Linked DNA regions of Flavisolibacter tropicus. The protein of the gene in region 1 interacts with the protein of each later gene in a pairwise test. Links are inferred from orthologs where the notes say so. Each region holds a gene or a part of one and is shown on either strand. Other genes may lie near its edges. The genes, in order: eno and rpe.

Region 1 (8,955 bases):
ATGCTGAGAAATAAGAAAGCAGTACTTCTAACTATACTCTTAACCCTTTGTGTCTGCTTGCTTTTTGCAAGAGCAGGTGGGGGAGGCGGATCAGGTGGCTCAAGTAGTTCGGGCGGACACGGCCATGGAGGCGGAGGTGGACCGTTTGGTTTCATTGGATTAATTATTTGGGGGCTTTACACTGTTGTTCTTACAGTTGTACTCTTTTGGAAAAAGAAGTCTGCCTTAAAGGTGATAGCTGTAGCAAAAGATGATATTTGGAACCTGGAACACATGCAACAAACTGTGGAGAATACTTTCTATGCAATGCAGGATGCATGGATGGAAAGAGATCTACTCAAATTATCAAAGATTATTAGTTGTAGTTTCTACAATAACAATGATTGGCAGCTGCAAAATATGAAAGCCAATCATGAGAAAAATATTTTGGAAAACATCACCATTAGTTCCATTCAGATAATTTCTTGCAGGGACTACCGGGAAGATTACCTGGATACCTTTTCTGCATTCATCAAAGGAACGATGATCGACTATACTATCGACGATCGGAGTGGGGAAATTATAAAGGGTTCCAGCACAAATACGGAAAAGTTCAAAGATTTATACGTGTTCACCAGAGATGAAAATACTTGGGTATTAAATCAGATTGTGAACGATCCGGACCTGATTTCGGTTCTGGAAGCAACCAGCATCACAGAGGAAGAGCCGGCTAATGTCAATATTGGACTCTAGGTCTAAGGGGAAAAACTTCTTCCCCGTTGTGCGCTACTGAGTTGTTTATTTAAATCAAAGCGTAAAACATACTGTGGGAGCAAAAATATTCCTTTCAATTATTACTGCATTTCTGCTCATGCTTGCTGGGTATCTTATACTCACGGGTAAAAGAGCAGAAGGTTCTTACTATAGTGATACAGGTTGGATACAAAGTTCCTTCAATGGATACCTTTTGCTTATAGTTGCTTTGGGCTTTTGGGTTGCAACAGTTTATGTCTTTAGACGGAATAAAGGTAAATCGTAAAGTGTGATTGTTACTTTATGGGTAGTAATCCATCTGACACATGTTGTTTTATCCCATCATATGTTCTTCATAGTGTCTGTCTTGCCAAAAACCTCGAAAAGACGGAATGAAATTGATAAAGTAAAGGCCTTACGCAGACGTAAGGCCTTTTTTGTTAGTGTTTTTTACAAAGAAGATGGAATAAGTATGGGCGCTCTTTGAAAACCCATATGGCTACTGCATTTCCGGTCAGGAGAATTTTTAATAAATACGATACAGTAAATAAACATTTGCGTATTTCTACGTGCTATTTGTGCTGTAGTTTTTCGGCGGAAAAAAGTCAAATCCCCGCTTGTCTGGCCTTCTGGTGTGAAATAGCTTTGTGGTAGAAGTTGATTGATTACTTATCAATCCCAGTCCGATCCTAAAGAAAAACCACCCATTGAATAACACCGTTCCTTGAAAAACCAAACCAATCCAATATCAATCAACTTCTTTTTTTTTAACCTCCGTAAGCCTTCCGTCCTCTGTGTAAACTATAAAGCCAAGAAGCAACGATTTGATTAGCTAACCGAATGTTAAACACCTTTTTTTATGAGTGCTTTAAGTAGAGGGATGATACACAGAGTTTTAGTAGTAGACGACGATATAGATTGGCTGATGCTCTTAGAGCGTCGTTTAGCCAAGGAGGGCTATATTGTTGAAACAGCAGCCTCCTTGCCCGAGGCTGAGGAAATTATTGCCTCTTTTAACCCCCACCTGGTACTGCTGGACATTAACGTTAATGGCAACGATGGGCGACAGCTTTGCTGGAAACTAAAACATTCATCCGCTACAGTAGCTGTGAAAGTGGTGTTGATGTCGGGTTACGACTGCAGCACGGCCCGTGCTACTTTATTCGGAGCAGATGCTGTATTGGCCAAGCCAATTCCTTTAGAATTCTTATTGTTTAGCCTGCAACAACAGCTTGCACCCAGTAGCAGTCAATCCTTACGCACTACCTAGCCTTTTTTTAAAGATAAATTAGCCTTGGCTGCCCGCTATTGCTGCTGTATTTCTTTGTACGTTTGTTTTATGGCAATTGAAGTACGGCAGTTACTAAAGCAGTATGGTGAGCAAAAAGCGGTAAACCAGATTTCCTTTTCCGTTAACAAAGGCGAGATTGTGGGCTTCCTGGGACCAAACGGTGCGGGAAAGTCTACTACCATGAAAATGATCACAGGTTACCTGGAACCCGATGAAGGCCAGATTACTGTCAGCGGTATTGATGTGCGGAAAGATCCCCTGGCTGCCAAGAAAAAAATAGGCTACCTGCCGGAAAGCAATGCCCTGTACTACGATATGTATGTACGGGAATACCTGGGTTTTGTTGCTGATATGCATGCGGTGGAGCATAAAAAGCAGCGCATAGAAGAAGTTATTACATTAACCGGCTTAACACCAGAAAGCAATAAACGCATTGGACAACTGTCTAAAGGTTACAAGCAGCGAGTGGGTTTAGCGGCTGCCTTGATCCATGATCCAGAAGTATTGATCCTGGATGAGCCAACCAGTGGTCTGGATCCCAACCAGATCGTAGAGATCCGCAATGTCATTAAGGAGCAAGGCAAGGATAAGCTGGTACTTTTCTCCTCACATATTCTACAGGAAGTAGAAGCCATCTGCGACCGTGTGATCATCATCAATAAAGGACAGATTGTAGCTGATGACAAACTGGCCAATCTGCAAAAGCGCTCTCCGGTTATTGTGGTAAAAGTGGGCTTTGCCGAAGCGTTAGAGGCCGAGTGGCTAAAACGCCTGCCCGCCGTTCAAAATGTAGATAAAGTAAATACGCACAACTGGAATATACAGACGCTGGAGCCGGAAGCTGTACGAAAAGGGCTGTTGCAGCTGGCCCTTGAGCATAACCTTAATATTGTTTCCTTGCAAACCCAAAGCGAAAGCCTGGAAGATATCTTCCGCTCGCTTACCACAGTGCCATCACCATCATAATCACAGCAAACAACACTGTTTCCCTATCGTACAATTAATGCTACTTGTGTATAAAAGCAATACATATCTCATTTTGTTCCATGTGCAATTATCTAAAGGATTAAGGGGGCTATGTAATGCCTTTTTTCTTTAGTGACCTTACTATCATTTTACCTATATGGAAATAGGATAGAGAAAGCAAGTCCGGTGAAGTACTGATCTTTACTCGCGATTTAAACCCCTTGTATGTCATGTTACGAACCCGGAGTAGAATAATTCTCATTATTGCAAAGATTGTTGGTATTGTATTGTTAGGTGTGGCTGCCAGTCTTGGACAGGAAGCCTGTGATATAAAATCAGTGGGCCCGAAAGATGTATTTACCATATCAGGCCGCGTACGGTTTGCTGAAAAAACAGGAGAGGGCCTATGGCGGCCCAAAAAACAAGTACTGGTGCAGGTGGAAAATTATCCCACCTATTTCCTGGTGGATACCAAATCTCCTTCTTTATCAGAAACGTATTTCAATAGCTTAGTAAAAGCTACAGATACCGCTCGTATAGCAATTCATAAAGATCAATTGGCTTACTTGTACACGCCTTCCACCGTACGATTGTATGGGCTTGTATTAAATAATGGAACAGAAGTTTATACGTTCAACGATGCTTTTAGCCGCGACAAAAAAGAGCGCATGTGGTTATATGTGAAGGCTGGTATTTGCTTGTTAGGCGGGTTGGTTCTTTTGATTTTTCCAAGGAAGTCACTGATAAAAGAATAAGGGCAGTCCGTCCACTCTCACTATCTTAGCACCTCCAAAACAGAATTCTTTTTACAACTATAAACCAATCAACGAAGTCATGAGTTACATAGCTGAGATTTTCGCCAGACAAATATTGGATAGCCGTGGTAATCCTACTGTAGAGGTAGATGTTATAACAGATGATGGGGCAATGGGCCGTGCTGCTGTTCCTAGTGGTGCTAGTACAGGTATACATGAAGCCGTAGAGCTGCGTGATGGCGATAAAAGCCAATACTTGGGTAAAGGGGTATTGAAAGCCGTGGATAACGTAAATAAAGCCATAGCACCAGAGCTGGTAGGTTACGATGTAGCCGATCAAACAGGTATCGATCAGTTAATGATTGAGTTAGATGGTACTGAAAATAAAGGCAAATTGGGTGCAAACGCGTTGTTGGCCGTAAGTATGGCGGTAGCCAAAGCGGCTGCAGAAGAAGCGGGTCTGCCTCTGTTCCGTTATGTTGGTGGTACCAATGCTAAAACATTGCCTGTGCCTATGATGAACATCCTGAATGGTGGTGCACATGCTGATAATAAAATTGACTTCCAGGAGTTCATGGTTATGCCTACTGGCGCTTCTACTTTCAGTGAAGGCTTACGTTGGGGTGTTGAGATCTTCCATGCATTGAAGACAGTATTGAAGAAGAAAGGTTATAGCACCAACGTAGGTGACGAAGGTGGCTTTGCACCAAATATTGGTTCAAACGAAGAAGCTATTGAAACGGTATTGGAGGCTATCAATGCTGCTGGCTTTAAAGCAGGTTCTCAGGTGTTCATTGCAATGGATGCGGCTAACAGCGAGTTGTATAAAGATGGCAAGTATATCTTCCATAAAAGCGATGGTAAGAAATTAAGCTCTGATGAATTAGTAAAATACTGGGAGAACTGGGTGAATCAATATCCTATCATCTCCATTGAAGATGGTATGGCTGAAGATGATTGGGAAGGTTGGAAAGCATTGACACAAGCTATCGGTAACCGTTGCCAGCTAGTGGGTGATGATTTGTTTGTAACAAACGTTAGCCGCTTACAGCAAGGTATTGATAAGCATATTGGTAATGGCTTGCTGGTAAAAGTAAACCAGATTGGTACCATCACTGAAACGATCAATGCCGTAACGCTGGCACAGCACAATGGTTATAACACCATCATGAGCCATCGTAGTGGTGAAACAGAAGATACTACTATTGCTGACCTGGCAGTAGCCTTGAACTGCGGACAGATCAAAACGGGTTCTGCCAGCCGTACCGACCGTATGGCTAAATACAACCAATTGATCCGTATTGAGGAGCTGTTAGGCGCTTCTGCTTACTATCCAGGTGCTAAGCTGAAGTTTGGTAAGTAAGTAATACGTTATCCATAATACCCTTTCACATTTGATCTTTCTGCTCTTCTTTAGAAGGGAATAGAAAGTGCAAAGAGTGAAAGGGTTTTTTATTTTTACAATATGGCGATACTACCCATTGATATTACCCGCTTAAAAGGAACACATATCTATTTAGAGTTGTTACGTCCGGATCATATTGAGGTATTGAAAGAGTTGGCACGTGACGAGCGTTTGTGGGAGTTTACCAAAACCTTGCTCATTAACGATACCTACAACGAGCAGTTCCAAACCTATATCACTACTGCATTGGATCCTACGGCAGTAGAAGGACAACAAGCCTTTGTTATTCGCGCTACGGCCGATGATAGCATTATTGGTATGACACGCTATTATGCAATTACACCAAAGGATAAGCGGCTGGCCATTGGGTATACCTGGTATATTCCGGCTGTATGGGGTGGTCCGCATAACAAGGAGTGTAAATTGCTGTTATTGCAGTACGCCTTTGAAATAGTAGGATTTCAGCGGGTTGAATTCCATATAGCGCATCAAAATGTTCGTTCGCAAAAAGCGGTAGAAAAGATTGGTGGTGTGAAAGAAGGTGTGTTACGCAAATATGCCATTCGCCCAGACGGCTCTATACGAGATACTGTGATCTATAGCATCATTGATGAGGAGTGGCCGGAAAAGAAGCAGCGGCTGTTAGATATGGTGAAAAGCTATCAGCAATTAGTGTAGTTGGTAGTTAATAGTTGGCAGTGGACTGTCGTCTGTTGACCGTTGACTATCATCATAACCCATTCCAACAGTTGATCTTAGTTTATTTTTTTACGTTTCATATTTCGCCTTTCACGGTTAAGTACCATTCCTGCTGTTGACTGTCGTCTATTGACCATGGACTATCTCTCACGTTTCACAAATATTCGGTCCCATTGTTGACTTTCCTTTTTTTGATCATAGTCAAACTTTGCCAATAACCCTCGCAACTTATTGCTTATGAATCCTCATTCCTGAACATTGATCGTTAAATATTCAGTGTTGAACATTCCTCTCTCTCAATTCCCAATTCCTCCTAACCTGTCAACTTAAATCAGCCATTCCTCCTATTCTCCTTTCTCTTTTTCTCTTAGCTTTCTTTTTTCCTCTTAGCCTTGTATCTTCGCCTTCAATTCTCTGCTCCAAGGCTATGAAAATACTTCGTATCATTCCTGCTTTTTTGCGCAATAAGTTCCTGGTGGCAACAGTTGCCTTTGTCGTTTGGATACTTTTTTTTGACAAAAACGATCTGTTTGCACAATTGGAGCGTCGCCACGAGTTGCATGAGCTGGACAAAAGCAAGGATTATTTTACGGAGCAAATTGAGCAGGAGCGACACTTTTCTGAAGAGCTGAAAAACAATCCCGCCACTATTGAAAAATTTGCCCGCGAAAAGTACTTTATGAAGCGCGATGGTGAAGACTTGTTTCTGATAGAACCTGCTGAGAGCAATACAAAAGACAAATAAGTAGGTACACAATAACTTACTTTATAGTGCGTTTAAGTAGCAACAACATCACAAGCCACCGTATATAAAGAGGAGTTATGAATAATTACACGCCAGAGGATTTGCTGCAATATCTCTACAATGAAGTGGACAGTGTCACGCGGCTAGACATGGAAGAAGCATTGGAAAATGATTGGACGCTTCGTGAAAAATTAGGTGTCCTGAAAGCTTCTCATCAGCGTTTAAATTCACTAATGGAACAACCCCGAACAGAAGCCGTTTTGAATGTTTTAAAATATGCGACTTGTACACAAAAGATGGGCTGTTAAACACACACGTACATATAGAATAGGGGTAAGAAAAGAGGGGTAACGAATGTGTTGTTATATTACACATTTTACTCAATGACTTCATTGATTCTCGTCGCGGTTATACCAATAAGCTTTTTACTAGTAATCGTTAACTGTTAACTGCGGACTGTTGACTATTGCCTGTTAACTTCCCTACCTTTGCGGCAACTTTTATGAACCGTAAGGATCGCTTTCAATTCTGTATCAATTATTTCCAGGAAGTAATGCCGGCACCGGAAACGGAGCTGCATTTTACTAACACCTATCAGTTATTGGTAGCGGTAATTTTGTCGGCTCAATGTACAGACAAGCGCGTGAATATGCACACGCCGGCTCTTTTTGAAAAATACCCGGATATTCCTTCATTGGCTGCAGCCAATTATGATGATGTGTTTGCCCTGGTAAAAAGCATTTCTTTTCCTGGCAATAAAAGCCGTCACCTGTTGGGCATGGCTAAGCTGGTTATTGAAAAATTCAATGGTGAAATACCAATGACTGTAGAGGAATTGGTACAGCTGCCAGGTGTAGGCCGTAAAACGGCCAATGTTATCACTTCTGTGGTTGATAATCAGCCCAATATGGCGGTAGATACGCATGTGCACCGGGTATCGGCACGTATTGGTTTAACTGTAAATGCCAAAACACCGTTGCAAACCGAGCTTCAGTTAATGAAGTATGTTCCAGCAGAGGTCGTACCTAAGTTTCATCATTGGCTGATCTTGCACGGGCGCTATACCTGCATAGCCCGTAAACCCAAATGTGAGCAATGTGGATTACAGCCCGTTTGTGTTTATTTTCAAAAGGTTATGCGTAAGCAGATCACTCCTGCCTCCTGATTTGCCCTTTTTTCCCTAAATAATGTTGATTTAACGCTGAGTTGCCGTTTTTGGCGTGGCGGTTGTTTTGCATAGGTAAGCATGCAAGACGGTTGCGTCTGCATTGTTTTCCGTACATATACAAGCGTATCACAAATGGTAAACACAAACTATAATTTTAATAGCGTACTTTCTCTGAAGCCCTTGATTACAGTGCTCAAGAGAATGATTGCTGAAGGGAAGCTAGGTGCTAAAAGACTATATCAGGGCATCATAAATGATATAGAAGCCAATCCGGTGCTCTTAGAGCCTATTGATGACGAAACAGTATTGCAAGAACATTATGAGCTGATTGAAACCCTGCTATCTACCATCTTTACGCCTAGCACGGGTGCTATGGAGGGTATGTATGCCATTGCTTTTCCTTTTCGTTCTGAAACGGTTTATACGTCACCCTCGTTCAAGGAGCAGTTCCTGCCCAACGACTCACGGGAAATTGTGGTACCTGACAACCGCACCAATTATAGCATAGCCAAAGCCTCGTTGAACCTTGCCTATAACCTGATCATGCGCAAGTTCTATTCCTGGGATGTGGCGGCTATTGCCACTTCTGTGCATACCTTTCCTGATAAGGAAACCGGTCTGACAAAATACCTGGAGCTGCGATTGAATGCGCAGTTTGTTGATGTGAATCTGGACAATGATAAGTTTAAGCTGCCTACTAACTACACAGCTCAGCGCTCACTGGATATGGACGAATTGCGGAAGACCTTTCCTTTAGAAAACTTTCGTTTTGAGGGCTTGGTCGTTATTGATGTAACAGATGTTACCAGTGAGCAGGTTATTGCAGAGATAAAAAATACCTTGTTAAATGTAAACGCTATTTCCGATGTTGCCGTTTATGAGCAGATGCAAACACATATCCAGACCTTCCTGGGTTTGAAAGACGTAACGGTTGGCATCACTCCTTTTATAAAGATTAATGACCATTATATTTATTCTGAACAATACTATCGCAACAGTCTGCTATTTAAAACCCATCGATCGCAGGCTGAAAAGTATTCGATCACTCAACTGGCAAAGCAGATCTTTGAGACTACTGATCAACCCCTTTTGTATACCGATCTGACCGAACAAAATAGTAAGCAGCATGAGTTGCTTAAATACTATAATGAACAAGGGGCGCGAAGCCTGATCCTTTGTCCCTTAAAAGGCAAT
Region 2 (8,857 bases), 1.3 Mb from region 1 along the record:
TGAGTATTTAAAATCAATCCCTTATCCCAAAGCAGGATCGTATTTAGAAGGTGGGCAAACTGTTAGATCCACCATCGAACAAACATTTTATGTGTTAGTGGATGCTGCGAAGCAAAGAAAAACGCGCTTGGATGCTATAGCAAAGTTGTCTAAAGATTTTAAGTATTTAGAGGGCAAGCGAATCAATGCTGATTTGCTAAATAGTTTCTATGCGCTACGAACTTATTATCCTAGGGTACATAAGCTTACGGGAGACAGTTTAGCGAAGTTCCAGACTGAGTTTTTAAACAAAGTAGACAGTTTTGCCAAAAAGTATGTACCAATGGATTTGAATGCTGGACTTATGAAACTTGAAGTTTATCGTGATGTTGTTCCAAGAATTTTAAAGTTACAAGTCGCAGATTCCAATGGAAAAGAAGCTATCAAGATCAAAGACTGGTTTCGGGCTAAGGGCCTAATACACCTGATGCAAACAGATACAGCAAACTTCAGTAATCAACAAATTGATTTAATCAAAACACCAATATATCGCAAGAAGGTTGCGGAGACCTTTAATAAGTTTTTAAGCTTTAATGGAACGACGGCTGCTGATCTTGTTTTAAATGACAGCAAAGGCAATAAAATTAAACTTAGCAGTTTGCGTGGAAAAATTATATTCATAGACGTCTGGGCCACCTGGTGTAGTCCTTGTATCAAAGAGCAACCTTATCTGGACTCACTAATCAATCGATTTAAAGACCATTCGGATATAGCTTTTGTGTCTTTGTCGATTGATAGGAATGAAGCCGATTGGTTAAATTATATTAGTAAACACCAGCTTTCTGGTATTCAATGGAGTGGAGATATATCAACATTAGCACCTTATCAAGTATCAGAGATTCCAAGAACTATCTTAATTGATCAGAACTTTAAGATTTATGCGATGAGAGGACCTATGCCTTCCAGTGCTGAAGCGCTACAGCTCATTGAAAAAATGCTTCAGTAATATATATCCATTTGGGGTAGAAATGGTATCCCAATTTAAGTAACTGAGCTTATGTAATACGGTACTAGAAGCGATACGACTTATTCTGACAGACGCTAAACATCTGGTGTAGCTGCTTGTATTTTTTATGTTTGGTGCAATAAGGTAGTTAGAAGATAATGGGCCTTTGAACACTCTTGCTTCAAAACGTAATTCATTACGTAGGTATCACCTTCAAGCTAAGTTTAGTAGGCTATCTGGCTAACAAAAACCTATAAAATACTTTTATGTCTTTCTTTTTTTATAAACAGCCAGGCACAATGGATTGTGGTCCCACCTGCTTACGCATGGTAGCAACAAACCAATGCCATTTAGGCAATTAAGGACTAGGAGCTTTAAGGCCAACTTTAAGTTGCCTGGCACAAACAAATAAAATAAACCCCGCTTCGGCGGGGTTTATTTATAACAGATACTTCCTTTTTTGAAACATGTAAGGGCTTAAAAAAGGAGAGACACAATCAGGCTAGCCAGTTATGACTTTTTGAAACCTTTAAAATGCCCGTAATCAATTGCCTAAAAGGTTAGTATAAGTTTTAAGCGTTTACTATCTTTAATCTAACATAAATAAATATCCTATTTCTTGCCAGCTCCTAGCTCTACTGATTAGCACATTTTCTTAAACAATAATTATGGCTGTTAATAAGCCTCTTCATTCAGTAGGGTTAAAGAAAGCCTTAGGCGTTGCTTTTGGGATTGCTATTGTTACAGGTGGTACTATAGGTGTGGGTATTCTGCGTACTCCCGGTATTATTGCAGCTTTATTACCAAACGCTATTCTCATTTTGTTATGCTGGACAGGTATTGGCCTGTATATATTGCTTTCGGCTAGTTCGTATGCCGAATTGACCACAATGTTTCCCAAAGCCGGAGGTGCTTATAATTACATTAAAAGAGCCTTTGGGAATTATGCAGGTTTCATTAGTGGCTGGTTTGATTTTTTTTGCAATGCTATAGCACCAGCTTATTTCTGTATTGTTTTAAGTGAATACAGTGTTTTATTATTCCCAGCACTTCGTCCTTTTACTACGTTAGTTGCGCTTTCATTTTTAACCCTATTTACGTTGATTAATCTGCCCGGGGTAAAAAGCGGAAGTGTAATCCAACAAATAACCAGTGCCATTAAAATACTGCTTTTTCTAGTGTTGATAGGAGGGTGTTTTATCAGTGAACCCGCTAAGCATTTACCAGCCGTAGAGCATTCGATAATACAAGGAGGATTTGTGATTGGAATATTCAGATCCTTACAATTAATTATGGGTGCCTACGATGGATGGATGTCTGTTTCGTATTTCTCAGAAGAAGATCAAAATCCATCTAAAAACATTCCTAAGTCATACCTCATTGGTGCTTTAACCATAGCCTTAATATATATAATGATCAATGCGGCTATTTTGTATGTTTTGCCTGTAAAAGCCATTGCGAACTCGCCTTTGGCTGCAGCAGATGCAGCTGCTATTGCTTTTGGTAGCTGGAGTACTGACTTTATTATCATTATATCAATGCTGTCTTTGGTCAGCATATTGAATGCCTATATGATGATTCCTTCGCGAATATTATTTGGATTAAGCAGGGATGGGTTTTTCATCAAGCAAGGCCAGATTGTAAACAAAGGAGGATCTCCTTATTTTTCAATGTTGCTTTGTTACATTTTAGCAACCGCCTTAATAGCTGTAGGTTCCTTTGATCTACTTTTTTCTCTTGGGGCATTTTTCATGACCATTGTAACAACCTTTGCTTTTGCTTCACTAATTCGATTGCGACAAAATGAGCCAACTTTAAATCGCCCTTACAAGGCCTGGGGGTATCCATATGCTTCTTATTTTCTTGTTTTGGTAACATTGGCATTGATGGTTGGCTTTGCCGTTAGTGATCAAATAAGCTTACTGGTTACACTTGGGATAATAGCCTGTTCATATCCAGCTTTTAAAATGTTCGTATCCTCTAAGGATGAACGCCGAGAGGATGCTGAGCCCAAAGTGATTCCAAATGTTTGATATAAATTCCGGGAAGCTTGAAGAATGGCATTCTAGAAATTCTTTCTTTATAGTACAAAAGCCTGCATTTTAACTGACAGCCATGTATGTATGCAAGAAACGATCCCATTCCGGCGATACATGTGCGATTATTTAAGAATACAGTTGAAACAACGTATATGTCATTTCAACTGTTATAGTTTCTTAAATCTAAGCCACTTATTATTTTTATTTATGATGCATTTGGTGTGACATTATTAAATCATACATATTAACTGGTTAATCATTTCATCGCTTTGTGCAGTTGGTAAAGGTGCTGCATCATTACCCTATCTGTTTTCTTTAAACCAAGCCAATATGAGAAATGTATTCTTGTTATTTTTTGTTTTAGTTTTCTGTTTGTCAATAGGCGTTCGTGCGCAAGCACCTGATTATTATTTGCCTGCTTTTACGAAGGCTATATCCTTAGTGGTTGATGGTATGAAGGCATTGGGTGGTGAGGAGAATACCAAAAACATAAAATATCTATATATAGACTATACTGGCCAGAAATATATGGATGGCCAAAGTGTAAGTTTTAATAAAGACAATGTTAGTTTGCCTTTTCAAAACACAGTTGTTGTAGATTTTGAAAAAGATAGGGTTGTCAATGAAGTTGTCAATCGTTTTTTAGGTGGGTATATTTTTCATTTCAGAAGTGTATATACTGATTCAAGTGCCTTTAGTTATGAAGTGCCACAAATGAGGTTCTCTGGCGTAACTAATTTATCATTGGCAGATAAGAATGTTGTGAAGAATGATGTCATTCTGCGAAACCTACCCAATTACTTACTTAAGGCAGCTCTGGATAAGAAACTTACTTTACGATATCTTGGTTTAAAAGAAGAGGGCGGTGAGAATTATGAAGTTGTTGCCTTTCCTTATAATACAACACTCACTCTGGATCTATACTTTGATCCCTCGTCAAAACTGCTTAAGAAGTTTGAGTTTTTTACTGATAATATCATACATGGGAATCAGCGATTGAGTTATCAGTTTTCGGATTATAAAGACTTCAATGGAGTTCTCTTCCCTCAAGTAAAAACAGTAACCAGTAATGGTAAACTTGTTCGGAAGGAATTTGCCAGTACCATTATCATTAATGAGCGGAAAGGAGAAGCGTTATTTGTTAAGCCGGTTCAATATGGGGCGAGTGAAATACTTCCTTTTGCTACTAAAGAGATTGGAAAAAATATCTTTATGTTAGAAGGCCTAAGTGGTTATAATCCTTTGATCTTAAATTTTAAAGATCATTTGGTTCTAGTAGAAGCTCCTGCAGCGGCCCAAGAAGCAATAGCAATTGCCGAAAAGAAATTTCCCGGAAAGCCCATTAAAAATGTTGTTATCACCCATTATCATGAAGACCATGCGGGGCGGCTGGATTGCTTTATTAAAAAGGATATTCCCATTATCACGACCCCTGATAATGTTAGTTACATAAGACATTTAACCCAGGCGCAACATTCTTTGTTTGCCTTGGGTATTGAAAATAAAAAGCCTGTTGTAGAAACATTTGTTGGAAGCAAAACCTTGCAAGATGATAGTTTGCAGGTACAATTAATCGATTTTGGACCTAATAGTCATGCGCAAGAACTTTTGGTTTTATACTTCCCTAAAGAAAAGATACTCTACCAGGCGGATTTGCTAATTTCTACTGATAAGGGTGGTTTGGTAAAACCGCTGATACCGGTAAATTTTGAATTGTATCAGCAAATCAAGAAGCATAAGCTTAAAGTAGAAACGATTTATGGTGTTCATTGGAAGGCGGTGAAGTTTGCCGATTTTGAAAATGCAATAAAAGCGCAAACTCCTCAGGCTAAAATCAATTCTGAAAATACGCGCTCATAAGGGGGTATTTGATTTATAAGATGGTAAACTAGAGCGCCATATGTAAGTAAATTGTTAACAGGGTGACTTTAATTCACTACCGTACTGTTATCAGAAAGCAAACTTTAAGCGTGAGAAAAGAATAAATGCGTCTTTCTATTTGAGGTTTGACTAACTTGCCGCCGCAAATTAATACGCTTCATTATGGCTTTGATAGCACCCTCTTTATTGTCTGCCAATTTCTTAAACTTAGCGGCTGATTGTGAAATGTTGAATAAAAGTGAGGCCGATTGGTTTCACCTAGATGTAATGGATGGACGTTTTGTTCCAAACATCTCTTTCGGTTTGCCTGTAATTGAGCATATACGCAAAACCACTACAAAAGTTTGTGATGTGCACCTGATGATTCTAGAGCCAGGTACCTATGCTGAGGCTTTCAAAAATGCCGGTGCAGATATCTTAACAGTTCATATTGAAGCTTGTACTCACCTGCACCGTAATATTCAGCAGATCAAATCCTTAGGTATGCAGGCTGGTGTGGCTGTAAATCCGCATACGCCGGTATCGTTTTTACAAGATATCATTGCTGATATTGATGTAGTATGTTTAATGAGTGTGAATCCCGGATTTGGTGGACAGAAGTTTATTCCACACACCTTGACCAAGATCAAAGAACTTCGCCGTATGATTGATGAGAAAGGCGCGAATGTGAAGATTGAAATTGATGGCGGTGTTACCTTAGAAAACGCTAAATCCATTATAGAAGCGGGGGCCGATGTGTTGGTTGCCGGAAATACTGTATTTAAATCAGCTAATCCAACCGAAACCATCGCTCAGCTGAAAAAGATATAAGGCCATGGCCAAGGACCTCTTTTCTGAACGAGCCAATTTGTATGCGCAATACCGGCCTACTTATCCGGAGGCGTTATTTGAGTACATTTTGTCTTTTGTACAGGAAAGAAAGGTGGCGTGGGACTGTGCTACAGGTAATGGCCAGGCGGCAGTGCGCCTGGCCAATTATTTTGAAAGGGTAGAAGCTACTGACATCAGTGAAGCCCAATTGCAGAACGCTGTTCCTAAAGAAAATATCCATTACCAGATAAGTACGGCGGAAACAACTCCTTTTACCGATAATACATTTGACTTAATAACAGTAGCTACCGCTTATCACTGGCTCAATTGGGATGTCTTCTTTAAAGAAGCTACCCGTGTGGGTAAACAGGGCTGTGTAGTAGCTGCCTGGGCTACCTATACCATGCGCATGCCAGATGATGCCTTGCAACAGTTATACTTTCAGTTTTATTGAGAGATTGTTGGTCCCTATTGGGACCCAGAACGCCGTTATGTAGACGAGCAATACCAAACGGTGGATTTTAGCTTTCAGCCTTTACCTATTCAAAACTTTGAGATAGAGCTGGAGTGGACCAAGCAACAGTTTAAAGGTTACCTTGAAACCTGGTCGGCCACCCAGAAATATACTAAGGCAAATGGCGTATCACCCCTAAGCATTATTGAAGAAAGACTGAATACACTTTGGGGAGATGAAGAGAAAATGAAACTAGCCATCCCTCTCTGTTTGCGTATAGGTAGGGTTGTAAAATAAACCGCCAGCTTAGCTTGAAAGAATTATTTTAGAGCCCAAATACTTGAAGCTAGTGAGTTGCCGTTCACTTTTATTCCTATCCTTTTGCTTACTATTCTCCCTGCTTACCGTTGCCCAAAGAAACCGGGCCACTATCAGTGGTAAAGTGCTGGATGAAAGCGAAAAGCCATTGCCCCATGTTTCCGTAATTGTATTGGGGCAGCAAAATGGTATTGCTACTAACGATAGCGGGGCTTTCAGTATTAAGGTGCCGGCTGATAAAGCCATTGCTTTAGTTTTTTCCTACACTGGTTATAAAACAGTACAACAAAACTTTTTATTGAATGAAGGAGAGCAAGAGATAGTTACTATCCGAATGGAGGCTGGGGGCCAATCCTTGCAGGAAGTAGTGGTTACCGACCAGCGGACGCGAACGGAGGCTGGATTGATAAAGCCTAATCCTAAAAATATATTGAATCTGCCTTCTCCCGTAGTAGGAGTGGAGAGCATGATCAAAGTGATTGTGGGATCTAATAACGAACTGACTTCGCAATACAATGTACGTGGCGGTAGCTATGATGAGAACCTGGTTTATGTAAACGACTTTGAGATCTATAGACCTTATTTAGTACGCAGCGGACAGCAGGAAGGATTAAGCTTTATCAATCCTGAAATGGTACGCAACATTAATTTCTATAATGGCGGATACCAAGCGCGTTATGGCGATAAAATGAGCTCTGTGTTGGATGTTCAGTACAATAAGCCACGAGCTTTTGGAGGTTCGGCCTATATCAGTATCCTGGAGCAAAGTTTCCATTTAGAAGGGGTTACAAATAAGAACCGGCTTTCTTATTTGATTGGTGTTCGTAATCGGAGCAATCGCAACTTGCTTAGCAGACAAGAAACGCAAGGCAGTTATGTGCCGTCATCATCCGATATTCAAGCACTAATCAACTACCAGTGGAATGCCAAATGGCAGACAGAAATATTGGGAAACCTTTCTCAAACCAAGTTCCGCTTATCACCTCAATACAGCCAGCTTACATCCTCGGTTTTCTCCCCCTACTTTACGGCCAACCTGGGAATGGATATTTTTTTTGAAGGACGTGAACGGGATGCCTATAGTACGCAAATGCTTGGCGTTTCAACTACCTATCAGCCCAATCGATCAATACGCTTGAAGTTCCTGGGGTCTCGTTTTCAGAATAATGAAGAAGAGAATATTGATATTGCTGGCGCTTATTTGTTTGGGGATCGTGATTTTGACAAATCCAGTAATTCCTTTGGTTTAATTGTAAACCCTCTTGGTGCTGGGGTGTTTCAGAATTATGCACGCAATGATCTAAAGATCACCGATTATAATCTTTCGCATAAAGGCAGTTGGGATAGAGGACGACATATAGTACAGTGGGGAGCGGGATATGATAGAACCGCAATTCAAGATCAATTGCATGAATTTGAAATGCAGGATTCTGGCGGTTACTCTTTACCCTATAACCCAGATGAATTACGGCTTAGTAAGTTTATTTATTCGCAAGCTGATTTGAATGTAAATCGCCTCAATGGTTATATTCAAGACAATATTGCTTTTAGAGATTCTGCTCGTGCAATTACGCTACAGGCGGGAGTGCGGTTTAACTATAATGATCTGAATAATGAACTTCTAATAGCGCCTCGTATGGGCGCTTCGTGGAAGCCAAATTGGAAGCGCGATATTGTTTTCCGTGCAGCAGCTGGAGCATACCATCAGCCTCCTTTCTATAGGGAACTACGCAGATATGATGGAACGCTGAACACTGATGTGAAAGCACAGCGTAGCTGGCAGGGAGTAGCGGGCTTAGATTATAATTTCATTGGTTTGCGCCGCCCGCTGCGCTTAACAGCAGAAGCCTATTATAAGTACATGACCAATGTAGTACCTTATGATATTGACAATGTACGCCTGCGTTATTTTGGTGAGAACATGGCTAAGGCCTATGCTGCCGGTGTAGAGATGCGTTTGTTTGGCGAATTAGTAAAAGATGCCGAGAGTTGGGTGAGCATAGGGTTGATGAAAACCAAGGAAGATTTAGAGGGAGATGTATATAAAGAATATACGCTGGATGAAAACCATAAACCAATTGATAGTACAACGGTAGAAGGGGGATGGTTCCGTCGCCCTACGGACAGGCTCATAACAGTAGGTCTTTTCTTTCAAGACTATTTATCTACCAATAAAAACTTCAAGGTGTATTTAAGTACGCTTTACGGTAGTAATCTTCCCTATAATATTCCGGGTAGTATCAAGTACCGGAATGCACTTTATATACAACCATACATACGCGCTGATATTGGCTTTAGTGCTTTGCTTTTGGATGGCGATAAAACTGCCCGCCGTAGCCACAGTCCTTTCCACAATTTTGAAAATATCTG

Evidence for each region.
Region 2: the proteins of eno (region 1) and rpe interact in binary tests that used the Escherichia coli proteins (3 or more experiments, as listed by UniProt). The link is inferred for Flavisolibacter tropicus from one-to-one orthologs.

Annotation. Positions count from the first base shown.
Region 1 is NZ_CP011390.1:3,003,321-3,012,275, reverse strand. The notes cover bases 3,007-5,965. They hold eno (phosphopyruvate hydratase), read left to right. Parts: upstream 3,007-3,823; coding sequence 3,824-5,107; downstream 5,108-5,965. Other genes in these bases: SY85_RS12695 (GNAT family N-acetyltransferase), read left to right, coding at 5,210-5,827; SY85_RS12705 (hypothetical protein), read left to right, coding at 3,220-3,744. Also shown: SY85_RS12725 (Tim44 domain-containing protein), read left to right, coding at 1-732; SY85_RS12715 (response regulator), read left to right, coding at 1,592-2,002; gliding motility-associated ABC transporter ATP-binding subunit GldA, read left to right, coding at 2,072-2,989; SY85_RS12690 (FtsB family cell division protein), read left to right, coding at 6,276-6,593; SY85_RS12685 (hypothetical protein), read left to right, coding at 6,671-6,901; nth (endonuclease III), read left to right, coding at 7,096-7,758; SY85_RS12675 (hypothetical protein), read left to right, coding at 7,894-8,955. UniProt on the Escherichia coli protein: Catalyzes the reversible conversion of 2-phosphoglycerate (2-PG) into phosphoenolpyruvate (PEP). It is essential for the degradation of carbohydrates via glycolysis.
Region 2 is NZ_CP011390.1:1,710,784-1,719,640, reverse strand. Bases 4,031-6,891 are described here. They hold rpe (ribulose-phosphate 3-epimerase), read left to right. Parts: upstream 4,031-5,067; coding sequence 5,068-5,715; downstream 5,716-6,891. Other genes in these bases: SY85_RS07170 (TonB-dependent receptor), read left to right, coding at 6,519-6,891; SY85_RS25310 (hypothetical protein), read left to right, coding at 6,230-6,466; SY85_RS25315 (class I SAM-dependent methyltransferase), read left to right, coding at 5,720-6,169; SY85_RS07185 (MBL fold metallo-hydrolase), read left to right, coding at 4,031-4,884. Also shown: SY85_RS07195 (TlpA family protein disulfide reductase), read left to right, coding at 1-985; SY85_RS07190 (APC family permease), read left to right, coding at 1,654-3,018; more of SY85_RS07185, read left to right, coding at 3,355-4,030; more of SY85_RS07170, read left to right, coding at 6,892-8,857. UniProt on the Escherichia coli protein: Catalyzes the reversible epimerization of D-ribulose 5-phosphate to D-xylulose 5-phosphate.